Regions from separate parts of the Rahnella contaminans genome, predicted to be linked through region 3. Evidence: predicted binding sites of a transcription regulator. Region 3 holds the regulator's gene; each other region holds the start of a gene.
The links. Region 3 encodes sigma-54, which starts transcription at its own class of promoters, with help from an activator protein. Its sites were predicted from a motif close to GTTGGCACANNTTTCGCTNT; they were not measured.

Region 1 (6,428 bases), on a different contig from region 3:
AAAGTGCGCGACTGAATTAAGTTCGCCGCAAACGTCAGTTCTTCATAGGACACCTGCGATACCACGGAAGATCCGAGCATCACGATAATGCACTGGCTGACCAGCGACGGATAAATACGTTTCAGCGACGGTGGCAGCACGATGCGCAGGAATGTCTGGCTGCGGGTTAATCCCAGCACGCGTCCGGCTTCCCACTGGCCTTTCGGCGTCACCTGAATACCGGCGCGGATAATTTCGGTGCTGTAAGCCCCGAGGTTAATCAGCATCGCCAGCAACGCCGCTTCACCTGCGGTCATCTTCAGGCCGATGGCAGGCAGGCCAAAGACGATGAAAAATAACTGCACAACAAACGGCGTATTACGGATGGCTTCGACATACATGCCCCAGACGGTCCGCAGAATTTTATGGTTGCCGCAGCGGATGGCTGCGCCGCAAATTCCTATTGCGACACCGCCAACCGTCGCCAGTACCGTCAGCTCAATGGTGGTCCATAATCCGGCCAGCAGTTCCGGCATGTAAGGCCACAGCGCGCTAAAGTTAAGCTGATAGGTCATGAATGATCTCCGTCAAAACCCTGATCACGCGCCGATGGAAGCCGGCAGCGGTGCCTTCATCCATTTTTCAGACAGCGTATTCAGCGTCTTATCTTTAATGCCTTCGGCGATCAGTTCATTCACTTTGTCTTTCAGCGCCGTTTCGTCTTTACGCAGCCCGACGTAGCACGGCGAATCTTTCAGCATGACTTTCGATACCGGAGCTTTGGCCGGATTCATACGGGCCACCGCCGCCACCACCAGATTACCCGTCGCGATGTATTCCACCTGACCGGACAGGTATGCCGACAGCGTAGTATTGTTGTCTTCGTAACGCTGTATTTTGGCATCTTTTGGTGCCACATCGGTCAGCGCCAGATCTTCCACCGCCCCGCGGGTCACGCCGATGGTTTTACCGGACAGTTCTTTCAGATCCGCCAGTTTGTCCCCCTGCGCGCCAAACACGCCGAGGAAAAACGGTGCGTAAGCGTTGCTGAAGTCGATCACTTTTTCGCGCTCAGCATTTTTGCCGAGACTGGAAATGACCAGATCGACTTTATCCGTTTGCAGATAAGGCACGCGGTTGGCGCTGGTGACCGGCACCAGTTGCAACTTAAGTTTCATCTTATCGGCCAGATAATGCGCCATGTCGATGTCATAACCTTCCGGCTGCAAATCCTTGCTTACCGAACCAAACGGCGGGAAATCCTGCGGTACGGCCACGCGCAGCACGCCGCGCTTCTGAATATCCTGCAACTGATCGGCCATCACGCCGGATGCCTGAAGCACCAGCATTGCCGCACCTGCCCAAGCCAACAGCCGTTTATTCATGTTCATAGATTATCTCCGGTGAAAAGTTTTTGGAACGATAGATTCTTATATTTAAAACTTTGCAACGAATGTGCCAAAAGCAACGCCGCAGAAAAAATGTGCGCAAAGTCACGGTATGACAAGGGATTATAAAAATGCTCGCGGGATCAGAAGTGGTTTTTTTGCCCTGAATCAGGGCAAAAAATGGGAGTCTATGAAAACACATACGCACTAAAATTGTGCGAAAGCACCAGAAAAGCGCTCAGTTTGTTCTGTAAACGGGAATCAGCGCTGCTCCAGCTCATCCAGCGCGTTATACATATCGCTTATCTGATGAATACGCTGACGGCCTGACGCGAGCATATCGTGCAACAACGCATTGCTGAGTAAATTCGCCAGACTCATGGCAGAAGAGTAGCTGTCAAACGCCGAAACGCTGTCGAGCGGCGCGGCCAGATGCCAGGTGGCGAGCGGGGTCAGCGTCTGCGCCTGAGGCTCGCAAATCAGCAGCACCGGTACGCCAGCTGACTGTAACTGCGTCAGTATTTCCTTCGCCATGCGCGGCCTGCGGCGGAAGGCCACGAAAATCACCACGTCCTGCGCGGTGAGATCCACCAGTTCTTCCGCCAGCGTCTGCCCCGGTTGCGGCATCATCAGTACTCCTGCCCGCACCTGAATCAGTTGCTGGCGCAGATGCAATGCCACCGGATAACTGTTGCGAAAGCCCAGCAGGCGCACCTGTCGCGCCTGACTCAGCGCTGAAATCAGCGCACCAAACTGAGCGCTATCAATCTGGTTAATCCACTGCGTAAGATTCGCCATTTCCTGCTTATAGTGCCGTGATAACAAGGTGTTACCTTGCACCGCGTCACGGCTGTCGGTCAGCGGCATTCCGCTCTGGCGCAGGGTGCGCATTTCATCGCGCATATCACGATAGCTCGGGTAACCGAGACGTTTGAACAGGCGGCTGACCGTGGCTTTCGACACGCCGCTGAGCCGCGCCAGCTCTGCGCTGTTGTAACTCATCAGGTCGTCGATGCTGGCAAAAATAAAGTCGGCCACCCGCTGTTCCTGCGGTGTCAGCTCTGCGTAATGGTCACGCAGACGCTCATCAATCTGTTTCATCTCTGGCCCTTTTGTAACCAATGTTTCATCGGAACATACCATGCACTATGCTTGCCAGTGCAATAGAAATTAGCGTGAAAAACGCAAGACTCTGCCGATGTGGAACACCTCTTGCTTAATTCTATCCCTACGCGCCCACAACCCTGCAAGCGCGGGCAGCATAAAAAAGCGTCTCAAAAAAGGACATAGCATGATTAACAGTAACAGCGCGCCGCTGGGCATGGCGGTCACACCTCATCATCTGGCAAGCCAGAGTGCGCTTGCGGTACTGAGGGAAGGCGGTAATGCCATCGAGGCGATGGTGGCCGCAGCCGCAACAATTGCGGTGGTCTATCCGCACATGAACGGACTGGGCGGCGACGGCTTCTGGCTGATTGTGCCGCCGCAGGGCAATCCGGTGGCGATAGACGCCAGCGGTGCCGCCGGCTCGCTGGCCTCTCTCGATTTCTACACCGGGGAATCGCATATTCCGCACCGTGGGCCGAAAGCGGCACTGACGGTCGCAGGCACGGTCGGTGGCTGGCAGGAAGCGCTGAATGTGTCGGCTGAATTTGGCGGCGATCAAAAACCCCTTTCACGCCTGCTGCGCGATGCCATCCGTTACGCCGCGGATGGCATTCCGGTAACGGCTTCTCAGGAAGCCGCCACCCGTGCCAAACAACATGAGCTGAAAGACTTGCCCGCTTTTGCCGACGTTTTTATGCCGAACGGCGAAGTGCCGCGCGCCGGTAACCGCTTCACCCAGCCGCAGCTGGCACAGACGTTATCCATGCTGTGCGAAGACGGGCTGAACAGTTTCTATCGCGGTGAACTGGCCGACAATATGGCCGCCGACATGGAAAGGCTCGGCATGCCGGTCACCCGTGCCGATCTGGCCGCTTACAAGCCCCGGCGCTGCGTGCCGCTGCGTCTCAAACACAGCAAAGGCGAAATATACAACCTGACACCGCCGACGCAGGGGTTAGTTTCACTCGCGATCCTCGGTCTGACTGACCGTCTGCCGCTCGAGACCATGGATGAAAGCGCGACGATACACAGCATTGTCGAAGCTACCAAGCTGGCGTTCGGCCTGCGCGACCGCTATATCACCGATCCGCGCATGATGACGCAGGACGCGCAAAGCCTGCTGGATCCGCAGTATCTCGACGCCCTCGCCACCCGCATCAAACCGCACAGCGCCGCCGGCTGGGGCAAAGGTAAAGGTCCGGGCGATACCGTCTGGATGGGCGTGATGGACAGCAGCGGGCTGGCGGTATCGTTTATTCAGAGCATCTATCATGAGTTCGGCAGTGGCGTCGTTCTGCCCCAGAGTGGCGTGCTGTGGCAAAACCGTGGCGCCTCATTCAGCCTCGATGCCAGCCATTTACTGGCACTGGCGCCGGGTAAACAACCGTTTCATACCCTGAATCCTGCCGCCGCACGTTTATACGACGGGCGCACCATGGTTTACGGTTCGATGGGCGGCGACGGTCAGCCGCAAACGCAGGCTGCGGTGTTTATCCGCCATGTGGTGCAGGGACAATCCTTGCAGCAGGCGATCAGCGGGCCGCGCTGGCTGCTGGGTCGTACATGGGGGGAAAGCTCGGACTCCCTGAAACTGGAAGGCCGTTTCGCCTATCCGACGCAGGCCGGACTGAGACAGCGCGGTCACGATGTCGAACTGTTGCCGGATTTCAGTGAAGCCGTCGGCCATGCCGGAGCCATTGTCCGCCACACCAACGGCATGTTTGAAGGCGCTTCCGACCCGCGCAGCAACGGCAGCGCGGCCGGTTTTTAAACTGAGGAACTGATCATGAAAAATACGCCTGCGGCCACAGACTGGGCCGCTTACATCCGCCAGATGGAGTCCGTTCTGGCGCTGGAACTCGACGATGTACGCCGTCAGGAACTGCTGGTGCAGTTCAGCCGTATCGCGCAAATGGCGCAACCGCTGATGGATTTACCGCTCGATTCGCGACTGGAAATCGCCGGGGTGTACAGAGCATGAAATCGTTTGATAATTTCACGATTAATCAGCTTCATCAGGCCATTACGCAGGGTGAAATCTCAGCCACAGAAATTGCCAGCGCCACGCTGGACGCCGTTGAACAGGCCAATCCGGTCATCAACGCGTATACGCATATCACCCGCGAACGCATGCTGAGTGAGGCCGCTAAAGTGGATAAAACCCGCGCCAGCGGAACCGCACTGGCACCGCTGGCAGGCATTCCGTATGCGGTGAAAAACCTGCTGGACGTCGCCGGTGAAGTTACGCTGGCGGGTGCGAGCCTCAACAGCAGCAACGCCGCCGCACGTCATGATGCCTGGACCGTTTCACGCCTCGCCGCACAGGGCGCGATGCTTTCCGGCATGCTGAACATGGATGCTTACGCCTACGGTTTCACTACCGAAAACAGCCATTATGGTGCCACCCGTAACCCGCGTGATCTGGCACGCGTCGCCGGAGGATCGTCCGGCGGTTCTGCTGCTGCCGTCGCTGCCGGTCTGGTGCATTTTACGCTCGGCAGCGACACCAACGGATCCATTCGCGTGCCTGCATCATTGAGCGGTATTCTCGGCCTGAAACCGACCTTCGGACGGATCTCCCGCCGCGGCAGCCAGCAGTTTGTCGCCAGTCTTGATCACATCGGTCCGATGGCGAGGTGCAGCGAGGATCTGTCGCAGGCCTATGACGCGATTCAGGGCACAGACTCTCAAGATCACTTCCAGGCAGATAAACCCGTGACTGCCACTTTTTCTCAGCTCGGACGCGGCCAGCAGGGTTTGCGTACTGCGGTGCTGGGCGGCTATTTTGCTACCTGGTGCGACGACCACGCTAAAGCTGCCGTGCGCCAGATTGCTCAGGCTCTTGAAGCGCAGGAAGAAGTTGAAATGCCGCAGGCCGAACTGGCGCGTTCAGCGGCATTTATCATCAGTGCTTCTGAAGGCGGCAATCAGTATTTGCCAAAACTGCGCAGTATCCCGCAACAGTTTGAACCGTTATCGCGCGAGCGTTTACTGGCCGGCGCGATGATCCCGGCGGCATGGTACGTGCAGGCACAGCGTTTTCGTCAGCATTTTCAGGAACAAATCTTGCCCCTGTTTGATCACTGGGACATTCTGATTGCCCCTGCCACGCCATGCCCGGCAACGCTGATTGGTCAGGACACCATCAGAATTAACGGTCAGGATCTGCCGACACGTGCCAATATGGGTATGCTGACGCAGCCAATTTCGTTCCTCGGTTTACCGGTAGTGACGGTGCCGGTCACGACATCGACCGGCCTGCCAATAGGATTACAACTGATTGCGCCGCCGTGGCGCGAAGACCTGTGTCTGCGTGCAGCACGGGCGCTCGAACTTCAGGGCATAGTGAAAGTCAGCAGTTCTCCGGTGATGCCCGCGTAACAACCTGCATCCCGTTTTCCAGGGTGAAGCAAAAGAGTAAAGAGACGAATCATGAAAACTGAACATATCGACCGCCCGGCGATCCTTGCCGAAATGAATGCGGCCTTTTATCGCTATGAACAGGCGCTGATCACCAACGATACCGCCGTCCTCGACGAACTGTTCTGGCACGACCCGCGCACCGTGCGCTTTGGCGCGGGAGAAAATCTTTACGGCATCGAAGCCATCCGGGCATTTCGCTCAGCGCGATCGGCGCAAGGGTTAGACAGGGAACTGGTCAATACGACCATCACCACATTTGGTGATGACATGGCCGTCGCCAGCACGGAGTTTCGCCGTGAAGGCACGGACAAAATCGGGCGTCAGCAGCAGACATGGGTGAAAATGGCGAGCGGATGGAAGATTGTGGCCGCCCATGTGAGTCTGATGGTTTGACCGAACCATTGGGCGGTTCAGCTTTGGAAAGCTGAGGAAACCTTTTTCGGTTTAACCGGGATAAAAATGAGTTGTGGAATTTTCGGTTCCCACCGAGGGGAAATCTGAACGGTGACATTTTCGGTTTCTCAATAACAG
Region 2 (6,428 bases), on a different contig from region 3:
CGGTCGCAATAACGGTGTTGAGGAATGCCAGGGCTGCAATGGAGCTCGCCGCGCTTGCCGAACCGGCGTTGAAGCCGAACCAGCCCACGTACAGGATTGAAGCGCCGGTGAAGACCATCGGCAGGTTGTGTGGTTTGAACGCTTCTTTACCAAAGCCTGCGCGTTTGCCCAGCAGATATGCACCCACCAGACCTGCGATAGCGGCGTTGATGTGAACAACCGTACCACCCGCGAAGTCCAGCGCGCCATCAGCCGCCAGGAAGCCGCCCGCCCACACCATGTGAGCCATCGGGATGTAAGAGAAGGTCAGCCAGATCACAGTGAAAATCAGCACCGCAGAGAAACGAACACGTTCAGCGATACCGCCCACAATCAGCGCTACAGTGATGCAGGCGAAAGAGCATTGGAACGCAACGTGAATCATCTGGGAGAAGGTGCCCGTGACTGAATCCAGGCCGATGCCTTTCATCATCACATTGCTGAAGCCGCCGAAGAAGGCGTTACCTTCACTGAATGCGAGGCTGTAGCCATAAAGGATCCACAGAACACAAACCAGCGCGAAGGTCACGATAACCTGAGTCAGCATGGACAGAACGTTCTTAGAACGCAGTAAGCCGCCGTAGAACAATGCCACGCCAGGTACAGTCATAAACAGTACCAAGGCAGTACAGATCATCATAAATGCGTTGTCAGCACCGTTTGCGGCTGCCGGTGCTGCTGCCATGGCAAGCGAAGGCAGCAATGCAACCGCGCCAAGCCCCATCATGGATAAAAGTTTTTTCATTATTAACCCACCCCTGTTTCTCAAAACTGTTTTTTCTAACCTGATTTATATCAAAGCGATTTATATCAGAGATAAAGGCCTGAAATTACAGTGCTGCTTCGTCAGTTTCACCCGTACGGATACGGATGACGCGTTGCAATTCTGCAACGAAAATTTTGCCATCACCGATCTTGCCGGTGTAGGCCGCTTTGCTAATCACGTCGATCACTTCATCCAGCTGATCGTCAGCGATAGCAATGTCGATTTTTACTTTTGGCAGGAAGTTCACGCTGTATTCCGCACCGCGATACAACTCAGCGTGACCTTTCTGACGGCCGAAACCTTTAACTTCCGTTACGGTCAGCCCCTGAATTCCAACAGCAGACAGTGCTTCACGCACGTCTTCCAGCTTAAAAGGTTTGATCACCACAGTAACCAGCTTCATATTGCCACTCCTCGAATTAAGGGCTTGCCGCGAGAAACCTCGCGCCCGATACGGAATGGTTAAAGCAAAGGGTGTGCCAGAGTTGAAATCACGCAAATATTCATGCGATTCCCGCGTAATACGGCATTTTCAGATTATTCGTGACCCGGCGCACAGTTGTGAGGCCGTATTCAGCCTGACCCCATGCGCACCATTTAAGTGCCTGTCGCTACCTTTTAGTGCAGAGAAAGTCAGAGGAACGTTTTGGCTGCATGAATCAGGTGCGTGAGACGCGAAAAGGAGGGATTAAAAGAACAGGAAGAAATGAACTGGCGCAGCAATCAGGCTGCGCCAGCTAAAAGATTATACGTTTTCTGTTGCTGAAATAATCGTACCGGTGGACGCCAGCTCCTGCCCTGCGAGCTGCAACTGATACATCTGATAATAACGGCCTTTTTCTGCCAGAAGCTGAAAATGGTTACCTTGTTCAACCGCCTGACCCCGATGCAATACCAAAATATTATCGGCATCGACAATCGTTGAAAGACGGTGGGCGATCACCACCAGCGTGGTTTGCTGACGGATAGCCCGCAACGCACGCTGAATTGCCTGCTCGGTTCCGGAATCAATATTGGCCGTTGCCTCGTCAAGGATCAGAATCTCAGGCGCCTGCACCAAAACGCGCGCCATCGCCAGCAACTGTTTCTGGCCCACGGAAAGATTATTCCCCTGTTCACCCAGACGCGTATTGAGCCCTTCCGGCATTTCACGCACCAGCGGCGAAAGCTGCACGATGTCCAGCGCGTGCCAGACCTGAGCTTCATCAATATCCCGCCCCAGTGTCACATTGGCGAACACCGATTCCGCCAGCACCACCGGATCCTGCTGAACCATTGCGATACCTTTACGCAGGCTGGTATGCGACAGGTCAGCAAGATTGCGTCCGTCCACGCGGATTTCACCTTTATTGAGCGGGTAATATCCCATCAGCAGATTCGCCAGCGTACTTTTGCCACTACCCGTATGCCCGACCAGCGCTACAAACCCGCGCGACGGAACGTGCAGGGAGATATTTTCCAGTACCCATTTGTCGGGCTGATAAGCGAAGCTGACGTCCCTGACTTCAATTTCTCCGCTGGTGAGTAATTTGTCGTCCGGACCGTATTGTTGCTGGGTTCTGTCCATCAAATCGAAAATACGTTCACCGGCAACAACCGCCTGCTGCAAAATAGATTGCTGCGAAGTCAGTTCGATCAGCGGTTCGTTGAGGCGCCCGAGATAGTTAATGAAGGCATACAACACGCCCACACCAATTGAGCCTTCGGCACTGAATCCGAAAAGCAGCAACAAACCGCACAGAATCAGCGATGAAAACAGGCTGAGCAATGGACGCAGCAGAAAACCTTCCAGCCTCAGCGTTTGCATACGCGCCATGTAGTGCGACTGGCTGGCGCGCGTGAGGCGTTCGCCGAATCTTTTCTGCTGACGAAATTGCTGGATGACGTTCATGCCATTAATGACTTCGTTAAACCCGTCATTAATGTCCGCCAGATAAGCGCGCACCTTGCGGACAACCGGCGTGCTGTAGACCTGATACAGCCCCATCACGACAAATACTGCCGGGAAAATGCAAATAGCCACGGAAGCCAGCCGCCAGTCCAGGCTGAACATCGCGATCAACATTGCGCCAATCAGGGCGATGCTGCGCAACACTGTCGACACCACGGTCACGTATAAATCGCGGATCACTTCAGTATCATTGGTCACACGGGAAATAAGCTGCCCGACCGGCTGGGTATCGAACGCACTGAGCGGCTGCCGGAGTGCGGCGTCCATAACATCGGTACGTAAACGCTGGACCACACCCACGGCGGCACGGTTAAACAATAACGCCTGAAAATAGTGCAGGCTTGCGGCAAGAAATTGCAGGAAGATAAAGCAAAGTGCCAGCAAGCTGACTTTCCCCCAGGGCAACTCCCCTTTCGCGACATAATGATCAATAAAGAAACTGATCAGAATGGGCCCGGTCACTTCCGCCGCGGCAGCAACCCACAACATTATGACAGCATAGGAAAGTGGCTTGCTGTAGGGTTTTCCGTATTTGAGAAGTCGTTTAAGCGTTGGCCATAACTTCTGAATTTTATTCGTTTTTGGTTCAGCCACGTTGTTCCGTCTCCATTTCCTGCGGCACGTCGTCCAGCGCAGCTTCAAGCTGCTGATAGCGGAACATATCCCGGTACCAGCCGGGCTGCGCAACAAGCTGATCGTGATTGCCACGTTGCGAAATGCTTCCATGGTTGAAGACCAAAATTTCGCTTGCTTCGGTCAGGGCAGAAAGGCGGTGTGCGCTGATGATCACCGTGCGGTCACTTCCCCACTGCCGTAAGTTATGCAGGATCTGATGTTCCGTACGACCATCAACTGCCGACAGCGCATCGTCAAGGATCAGGATTTCTGCTTTCATCAGTAACGCACGGGCGATGGAAATACGTTGTTTTTGCCCGCCGGAAAGCATTACGCCGCGCTCACCGACTTCGGTTTCGTATCCCTGGGGCAATCGCAGAATATCGTCATGTACACTGGCAAGCCGCGCCGCTTCTTGAATTTCTTCCTGAGTGGCTTCCGGACGCCCAAGCGCAATGTTTTGCGCCACCGTGTCGGAGAACAGGAAAGGTGTCTGGCTGACAATCGCCAGACGCGCGCGCCAGTTGTCGAGCTGAATGTCTTTAAGAGATAACCCGTGATAGCGCACGTCCCCTTCTGTAACGTCAAACTGACGTTGGAGTAGAGCCAGAAGCGTACTCTTCCCGGAGCCGGTCGGGCCGCACAGTCCGAGCATTTTGCCCGGCTCCAGGGTGAATTCCACAGCATTCAGTGCAGACTGACTATTTTCAGGATACTGGAATCGGGTTATCTGAGCTTCAAGCACGGCCCGGCCAGCCGGTAACGGTTTTGTTCCGTCTGCCACAGCAGGGGCTTCCTGCAACAAACTGCGGATACGGCTGTAGGCCGCACTTCCGCGTTCAACAATATTAAACATCCAGGCCAGCGCCAGCATCGGCCAGATCATCAGCCCGAGATACATCACAAAGCTGGTTAATCCACCGAGCGTCAGGTGACCGTTGACTACCATCCAGCTCCCGCCGCCAATCGCCAACAGGTTTGCCATGCCGATAGACACATATATGGTCGGATCAAAACGCGCATCAACGCGCGCAACGCGCATGTTTTTAGCGCCGGTATCTGCCGCAACATCGGCAAACTGCGAGGACTGATGATTCTCCAGCCCAAAAGCTTTGATCATCCGGATACTGGTGAGGCTTTCCTGCGCCTGATCATTCAGTGAGGAGAACGCCGCCTGCGCCGTTTTGAAACGGGAATGCAGCTGGTCGCCATAACGTTTGATGATGATCGCCATCACCGGCATTGGAACCAGAGAAAGTAGCGTCAGTTCCCAGCTAATCTGCGTTGCCATTACAATCAGCACCGCCAGCCCCATGACCAGCGAATCCACCAGAGTCAGAACGCCCTCGCCGGCTGCAAAGACCACGCGGTCAACGTCGTTGGTTGCACGGGCAATTAAATCGCCAGTGCGATGACGCAGATAAAAGGCCGGATGCTGGCGGCTGAGCTGCCGGAAGAAATCCTGCCGCAGTTCGACAGCAAGCTGATAGGACGCTCCGAATAACAGCACGCGCCAGACGTATCGCAACAAATACACCACAACAGCCGTGCCCAGCATCAGGCCAAGCCACGCGAAAAGCACACTTGCAGACATTTGTTTTGACGTTACGCCATCAATAATTACGCCAACCAGCTTGGGTGGCAGTAATTGCAGGATGGCAATAATGATCAGCAAGCCAACGGCACCCAGATACCGGCGCCATTCGCGTCGGAAGTACCAGCCTAATTGTGCAAACAATCTCACGCAGCGTTTTCCATACAAATAATAATGATTTTATTGAGTTAAACAGGTTTCAGAAACCCTGTTTTCTCTTCAGGACGACAAGGATACCAGAGTTAACATGCGTTTCTGATGAAACTTTTTACTGCAACTTTTGCATTAAATTGGCAATGCGGTCGTCGATTTTATGCGTTCCATCGCAAAACTTGAGGTCACATCGTTCAGTCCTGGAATGCCGTTCACAAGCCGCTTGTAGAAGTTGTCGTAGCTTTTCATATCGGAAACCTGAACCTGGAGTAAATAATCGTATTCCCCTGCCATCCGGTAAAAACCGAGCACTTCGGGAAAGGCTTCCACCTGCTGTACAAATCGCTGATACCACTCACTGTTGTGATGCTGAGTTTTAATCAGGACAAACGCTGTCAGGCTCAGCCCGAGTTTTTCACCATCCAGCAGGGCCACTTTTCCACAAATAATGCCGTCGTCTTCAAGACGTTTTATCCGTTTCCAGCAAGGCGTGGTGGTGAGATTTACCGCTTCGGCCAGTTCATTCAGAGAAAGCGTGCAATCCTTTTGCAATAACGACAACAGCCTGAGGTCAATTTTATCTACCATAACGCACTCCGGGAGAATATTTTTCTACAATACGCGCAGCTCATGGGGTAAAGGGTAACTTATTTCTCTGCCGCTTGCGTTATTCTTAATCCTACAAAACTTCTTCTGCGAGCTCTCATTATGCAAAACGCCTGGGTTAATCACGCTATCAAAGAAATCGACGCGGATTTTCAGCGTTCAGCCGATACACATTTAATTCGTCTCGCCCTGAATGATTTCCCCGGAATTTCGCTGTATCTGAAAGATGAAAGCACGCATCCGTCCGGCAGCCTGAAACATCGTCTGGCGCGTTCCCTGTTTTTGTATGGTCTGTGCAACGGCTGGATACGTGAAAATACGCCGATCATCGAGGCGTCGTCGGGCAGTACGGCTATTTCTGAGGCCTATTTCGCGCGCCTGCTCGGCCTGCCTTTTATTGCCGTGATGCCTGCCTGTACCGCGCCTCGAAAAATTCAGCAAATTGAATTTTATGGCGGCCGCTGCCACTTTGTTGAAAACTCCGGTCAGATTTATGCCGCTTCCGAACTGCTTGCCCGTGAACTGAACGGGCATTACATGGATCAGTTTACCTTTGCTGAGCGCGCTACCGACTGGCGGGGAAACAATAACATCGCTGACAGTATTTTCCGCCAGATGTCCCGCGAGCCGCATCCGGTACCGCGATATCTGGTAATGAGCGCCGGAACAGGCGGCACCTCAGCCACACTGGGGCGTTATATTCG
Region 3 (6,428 bases):
GCCTTAGCTCATGTTGACGAAGGAATCGCCTGCCTTTCAAGGCGACGAACCTCGCATTATACCCAATAAAGGATGTTTCATGCTTCTCGCTATCGTACTGATGATTGTCGGCCTGTTACTGCTTGTTTACGCCGCCGATCGTCTGGTGTACGGAGCCGCTGTGCTGGCACGCTCGCTGGGCATGCCGCCACTGGTGATTGGCATGACCGTCGTCGGCGTGGGCATATCACTGCCTGAGCTGGTGGTTTCCACCACCGCCGCCATCAACGATCAAATGGATTTGGCCGTTGGAAACGCAATTGGTTCGAATATCATTAATATTCTTCTGATTTTGGGCGGTGCCGCCCTGATTCATCCACTTTCCGTTCGTTCTGATATATTACGCCGCGAACTCCCTCTATTGTTACTGGTCACAGCGCTGTGCGGTTTTCTGCTCAGTGACGGCGAACTCAGCCGGCTCGATGGCGTTTTACTGCTGGCCAGTGCCGCCGCGTTTATGATGCTGGTGATTAAAATCGCCCGGGCGGCTGAAAAAGAAGGGCTGGACACGCTGACGTACGAGCAAATGTCTGAACTTCCGCAAGACAGCAGCAACACTGTGGCATTTCTGTGGCTGGCATTGGGCTTTATTATCATGCCACTGGCGTCAGGCATGATTGTCGACAACAGTACAGTGATTGCACGATATTTAGGCGTGAGCGAACTGGTGATTGGTCTGACGGTCATCGCTATCGGCACCAGCCTGCCGGAACTGGCAACGTTTATCGCCGGTGCGATTAAAGGTGAAGATGATATCGCGCTGGGCAATATCATCGGCGCCAATATTTTTAACACCTGCCTGGTGCTGGGATTACCCGCACTGGTGGCACCGGGTTCGTTCAACCCGGATGCGTTTCACCGCGACTACTGGGTGATGCTGGCGGTCAGCGTGGTGCTTTCCGGTTTGTGCCTGATGCGCAAACACCGGATCGGGCATCTGGCCGGAGCATTATTGCTGTGCGGATTTATCGCCTATATGGCGGTGCTGTTCCTGTTACCGGACAGCATCGCCTTCTGAACTCTGTCAGGAATTGACTATGGCTAACTTTACCTTCGCCTCCGACTTTGATTTCCAGGCCGTCGGGCGTGATGTGCTGAAAACAGAACGTGAAGGACTTGAGCAGTTAGATCAATACATTAACGGTGATTTTACCCGTGCGTGCGAAAAAATCTTCGGTTGCACCGGAAAAGTCGTCGTGATGGGTATGGGCAAATCGGGTCATATTGGCCGCAAGATGGCCGCCACATTTGCCAGTACCGGGACTCCGGCATTTTTTGTCCACCCGGGTGAAGCCAGTCACGGCGATCTGGGCATGGTATCAAAGCAGGACATCGTTATCCTGATTTCCAACTCCGGCGAAGCGCATGAAATTCTGGGGCTGATCCCGGTGCTGAAACGGCTGAGCATTACGCTTATCTGCATGACGTCCAATCCGGAAAGCACGATGGGCAAAGCCGCCGATGTGCATCTTTGCGTCCGTGTGCCGAAAGAAGCGTGCCCGCTGGGTCTGGCACCGACCAGCAGCACCACGGCGGTATTGGTTATGGGCGATGCGCTGGCAGTGGCCCTGCTTGAAGCCCGCGGATTCACCCCTGAAGATTTCGCCCTGTCTCACCCCGGCGGAGCACTGGGTCGCAAGCTCTTGTTGCGCGTCAGCGATATCATGCACACCGGCGATGAAATCCCGCACGTCAGCCGTGATGCGTCTTTGCGCGATGCCCTTCTGGAAATCACTCGCAAAAATCTGGGCATGACGGTCATCTGCAACGATTTGATGAAAATCGAAGGGATCTTTACCGATGGTGATTTACGCCGCATCTTTGATATGGGCGTGAACATTAATAATGCGGCGATTGCCGAGGTGATGACGACCGGCGGGATCCGTGTTCGCCCTTCGCTTCTGGCGGTTGACGCACTGAATCTGATGCAGGAAAAACACATTACCTGCGTAATGGTTGCTGATGGTGACCAGTTGTTAGGTGTGTTACATATGCACGATATGCTGCGCGCTGGCGTAGTCTAATTGAGGAATAGCCCGAATGAGTAATAGCGCAGCCCTGGTGGAGACCTGCTACGGTCCGGTCAGCGCCCACGTGCTGGAACGCGCCAAAGCCGTTCGCCTGCTGATTTGCGATGTGGACGGCGTCATGTCCGACGGCCTGATCTACATGGGAAATCAGGGCGAAGAGCTAAAAAGTTTTAACGTTCGCGACGGTTACGGTATCCGTTGCCTGCTGACATCTGACATTGAGGTCGCGATTATTACAGGCCGCAATGCAAAATTACTGGAAGATCGCGCTAAAACCCTCGGTATCCGCCACTTGTATCAGGGGCAATCGGATAAGCTTTTGGCCTTCCGCGAACTGTTAGATACACTGTCCCTGCGGGCCGAAGAAGTGGCTTATATCGGGGATGATCTGATTGACTGGCCGGTCATGGCCGAAGTCGGTCTTTCCGTGGCGGTTCAGGATGCACATCCGATCCTGTTGCCGAAGGCCGATTACGTTACCCGCATCGCTGGCGGGCGTGGCGCCGTACGCGAATTGTGTGATTTGATTCTGCTGGCGCAGGGTAAGCTGGAGGACGCCAAAGGGCTGTCGATATGAGTAAAACAAAACTTTGGATTATCCTTGTTCTGACGGCCATCGTTCTGGTTCTGGTGGGCTGGTCATTGTCTGATAGCAGCGATGACGCACCGCAGGCCGTTAACGATCAGGATCCCACTTACCAGACATCCCACACGGTCACGATGGTCTATGACCCAACGGGTAGCCTGACCTATAAACTGGTTTCGGACCAGGTAAAATACTACGCCGCCGATCAGGTGACATGGTTTACCAACCCGGTCGCGACCATGTTTGACAAGAATAAAACACCAACCTGGGTGCTGCGTTCTGATAAAGCCAAGTTGACTCAGGATAAGATGCTTTATCTTTACGGGCATGTGCAGGCTGATAGCCTGACGCCTGAGACATCACAGCTTCAAAGAATCAAAACGGATAATGCCCGGGTTAACCTGACGACACAGGACGTTGCCTCAGACGATGAAGTAACGCTTTATGGCACAGGTTTTACATCTAACGGCATGAAAATGCGCGGTAATCTGCGTGATAAGACAGCACAGCTGATCGAAAAGGTAACGACCTCTTATGAAATTCAAAGCAAAAAATAAAATCCGTGATCTCCTGATCGTCAGCTCGTTGTTAGCCGTGAGCATTCCGGCCTTCGCCTTAAAAGATGACACAACGAAACCGATCACCATTGATTCCGCCAATCAGGCGCTGGATGTGAACACCAACACGGCCACCTTCACCGGTAACGTCGTAGTCAATCAGGGCACTATTCAGGTGAAAGCCGATAAAGTTGTCGTGATCCGTCCTCAGGGCGTATCCGGCAAAGAAGTGGTGGAAGGTTACGGCAATCCGGTGACGTTTTACCAGATGCAGGACAACGGCAAGCCGGTAAAAGGCCATGCGCAGAAAGTCCGCTATGAAGTGGAAAACGATCTCGTGACCCTGACCGGTAACGCATACCTCGAACAGCTCGACAGCAACGTGAAAGGCGACCGTATTACCTATCTGGTGCAGAAACAGCAAATGGAAGCCTTCAGTGATAAAGGCAACCGCGTGACGACCGTTCTGGTTCCTTCGCAGCTGCAACAAAAAACGCCTGCCGCGGGCGGCCAGCCGACCAAAAAGAGTAACTGATATTTTATGGCAAAATTAATCGCAGAGAATCTGGCAAAAGCCTACAAAGGCCGCAAGGTTGTAGAAGATGTCAGCCTGATGGTGAACTCCGGCGAAATCGTCGGATTGCTGGGGCCAAACGGTGCGGGAAAAACCACCACCTTCTACATGGTCGTCGGGATTGTGCAACGTGATGCGGGCCGTATCATCGTTGACGATGAGGACATCAGCCTTTTGCCATTGCATACCCGCGCCCGTCGCGGCATTGGCTATCTTCCGCAGGAAGCCTCCATCTTCCGTCGTCTCAGCGTGTTTGATAACCTGATGGCCGTACTGCAGATCCGCGATGATCTGAACAAAGAACAGCGTAACGATCGCGCTAATGAACTGATGGAAGAGTTCCATATTTCTCATTTGCGCGATAACCTCGGTCAGTCCTTGTCCGGTGGTGAACGTCGCCGTGTTGAGATTGCCCGCGCACTGGCAGCGAATCCCAAGTTTATCCTGCTGGATGAACCTTTCGCCGGCGTTGACCCGATTTCCGTCATCGACATCAAAAAAATCATTGAGCATTTGCGTGACAGCGGCCTCGGCGTACTGATCACTGACCACAACGTTCGCGAAACTCTCGACGTTTGTGAGCGTGCCTATATCGTCAGTCAGGGGAAATTGATCGCCCACGGCACGCCAGCCGACATTCTTGCTGATGAACAGGTTAAACGCGTTTATCTTGGTGAAGAATTCCGTCTGTGATCTGTGCCGCCGGAACCGTGCCCGTTTCGACGTAAAGTCTGACGGGAGGTCTCTGACAGAAGTTACTCAGTTTGTAATCAACGGAAATAAAACCAAGATATGAAGCAAGGTTTGCAACTCAGACTCAGCCAACAACTGGCAATGACTCCTCAGTTACAACAGGCCATCCGCCTGTTGCAACTGTCCACGCTTGAGCTCCAACAGGAGATCCAACTCGCGCTGGAGAGCAACCCTCTGCTGGAACAAACCGACCTTCATGATGAAATCGATTCGGTAGAAGCCACCGACAACGAAGCGTTAGATACCCGCGAAGCGCTCGAGCAGAAAGACATGCCCGAAGAGTTGCCGCTGGACGCCACCTGGGACGAGATTTATACCGCGGGCACGCCTTCCGGCACCGGCAACGATTACAGTGACGACGAGCTGCCAATTTATCAGGGTGAAACCACGCAGACGCTTCAGGATTACCTGATGTGGCAGGTGGAACTGACGCCGTTTTCCGACACCGATGCCGCGATTGCCACGTCCATTGTCGACGCGGTAGACGATACCGGTTATCTGACCGTTTCCCTTGACGACATCCTCGAAAGTATCGGTGACGACAACGTCAGCATGGACGAAGTGGAAGCCGTTTTAAAACGTGTGCAGCGTTTTGATCCGGTTGGTGTGGCGGCGCGTGACCTGCGTGATTGCCTGCTGATCCAGCTTTCACAGTACGCCACAGATACGCCTTTCATCGCCGAAGCGCGCCTGATTATCAGCGAACATCTGGATTTGCTGGCGAACCATGATTTCCGCGCACTTATGCGTTCAACCCGGCTAAAAGAAGATACACTGAAAGGAGCGATGCTTCTGATTCAGTCTCTTGATCCGCGTCCGGGACAATCGATCAACACCGGTGAATCCGAGTACGTGATCCCCGATGTGCTGGTGCGAAAAGTGTCAGGTGTCTGGACGGTAGAACTGAATTCCGACAGCATTCCGCGTCTTAAGATTAACCAGCAGTACGCCGCGATGGGCAATTCCGCGCGCAGCGATAGCGACGGGCAATTTATCCGCAGTAACCTGCAGGAAGCCAAGTGGTTAATCAAAAGCCTGGAAAGCCGTAATGACACGCTTTTGAAAGTCACGCGCTGTATCGTTGAGCAGCAGCAGGCGTTCTTTGAACTGGGTGAAGAATTTATGAAGCCTATGGTGCTGGCCGATATCGCCAGCGCCGTAGAAATGCACGAATCGACGATTTCACGCGTGACGACGCAGAAGTTTCTGCACAGCCCGCGTGGAATTTTCGAACTGAAGTATTTCTTTTCCAGCCATGTCAGTACAGACAGCGGCGGCGAGGCATCGTCAACCGCGATCCGGGCGCTGGTGAAGAAATTAATCGCAGCGGAGAATCCTGTAAAACCGCTCAGTGACAGTAAGTTAGCCACCCTCCTTTCCGATCAGGGAATTATGGTGGCACGACGAACCGTCGCCAAATACCGAGAGTCTTTGTCCATCCCGCCCTCAAACCAACGTAAACAGTTAGTTTGACCTCAACAGAGAAGGAAGACATTATGCAGCTCAACATTACCGGACATCACATTGAGATCACGGATCCCCTGAGAGAATTCATCACGTCGAAACTGGCCAAGCTTGAGCAGTATTTCGACCGGATAAATCAGGTGTATGTGGTGTTGAGCGTTGAAAAGGTGCAGAAAGTAGCGGAAGCCACTTTGCATGTGAACGGAGGCGAGTTGCATGCCACCTCGGAGCATCAGGATATGTACGCGGCAATTGACGGCCTGGTTGATAAACTGGCCCGTCAGCTGAACAAGCACAAAGACAAACTGAAACAGCACTGACATTCATGTAGCCAACCCTGTGCTACAAACCTTCGGGCATCGGCTTGTGACCTTCGGGAAACGAGCCGATATAGCTTTAAGGGTGAAACAGCGCCAAAGTGAAGA

Region 1: a site for sigma-54 is predicted at 2,567-2,586, ahead of GW579_RS09005 (gamma-glutamyltransferase family protein). Genes of this name have one in related genera too.
Region 2: a site for sigma-54 is predicted at 1,270-1,289, ahead of glnK (P-II family nitrogen regulator). Genes of this name have one in related genera too.

What each region holds. Positions count from the first base shown of each region.
Region 1 covers NZ_JAADJS010000001.1:2,025,041-2,031,468, forward strand. Annotated here, with positions in the region: gene GW579_RS08990 (amino acid ABC transporter permease) at 1-554, opposite strand, end outside; gene GW579_RS08995 (transporter substrate-binding domain-containing protein) at 579-1,370, opposite strand; gene GW579_RS09000 (MurR/RpiR family transcriptional regulator) at 1,629-2,468, opposite strand; gene GW579_RS09005 (gamma-glutamyltransferase family protein) at 2,659-4,245, shown strand; gene hpxX (oxalurate catabolism protein HpxX) at 4,261-4,455, shown strand; gene GW579_RS09015 (AtzE family amidohydrolase) at 4,452-5,855, shown strand; gene hpxZ (oxalurate catabolism protein HpxZ) at 5,907-6,290, shown strand.
Region 2 covers NZ_JAADJS010000002.1:700,888-707,315, reverse strand. Annotated here, with positions in the region: gene amtB (ammonium transporter AmtB) at 1-784, opposite strand, end outside; gene glnK (P-II family nitrogen regulator) at 870-1,208, opposite strand; gene GW579_RS12360 (SmdB family multidrug efflux ABC transporter permease/ATP-binding protein) at 1,551-3,350, opposite strand; gene GW579_RS12355 (SmdA family multidrug ABC transporter permease/ATP-binding protein) at 3,343-5,115, opposite strand; gene GW579_RS12350 (Lrp/AsnC family transcriptional regulator) at 5,251-5,706, opposite strand; gene GW579_RS12345 (PLP-dependent cysteine synthase family protein) at 5,827-6,428, shown strand, end outside.
Region 3 covers NZ_JAADJS010000005.1:151,046-157,473, reverse strand. Annotated here, with positions in the region: gene GW579_RS19945 (calcium/sodium antiporter) at 80-1,057, shown strand; gene kdsD (arabinose-5-phosphate isomerase KdsD) at 1,077-2,063, shown strand; gene kdsC (3-deoxy-manno-octulosonate-8-phosphatase KdsC) at 2,080-2,646, shown strand; gene lptC (LPS export ABC transporter periplasmic protein LptC) at 2,643-3,212, shown strand; gene lptA (lipopolysaccharide ABC transporter substrate-binding protein LptA) at 3,190-3,747, shown strand; gene lptB (LPS export ABC transporter ATP-binding protein) at 3,754-4,479, shown strand; gene rpoN (RNA polymerase factor sigma-54) at 4,579-6,012, shown strand; gene hpf (ribosome hibernation promoting factor) at 6,036-6,323, shown strand.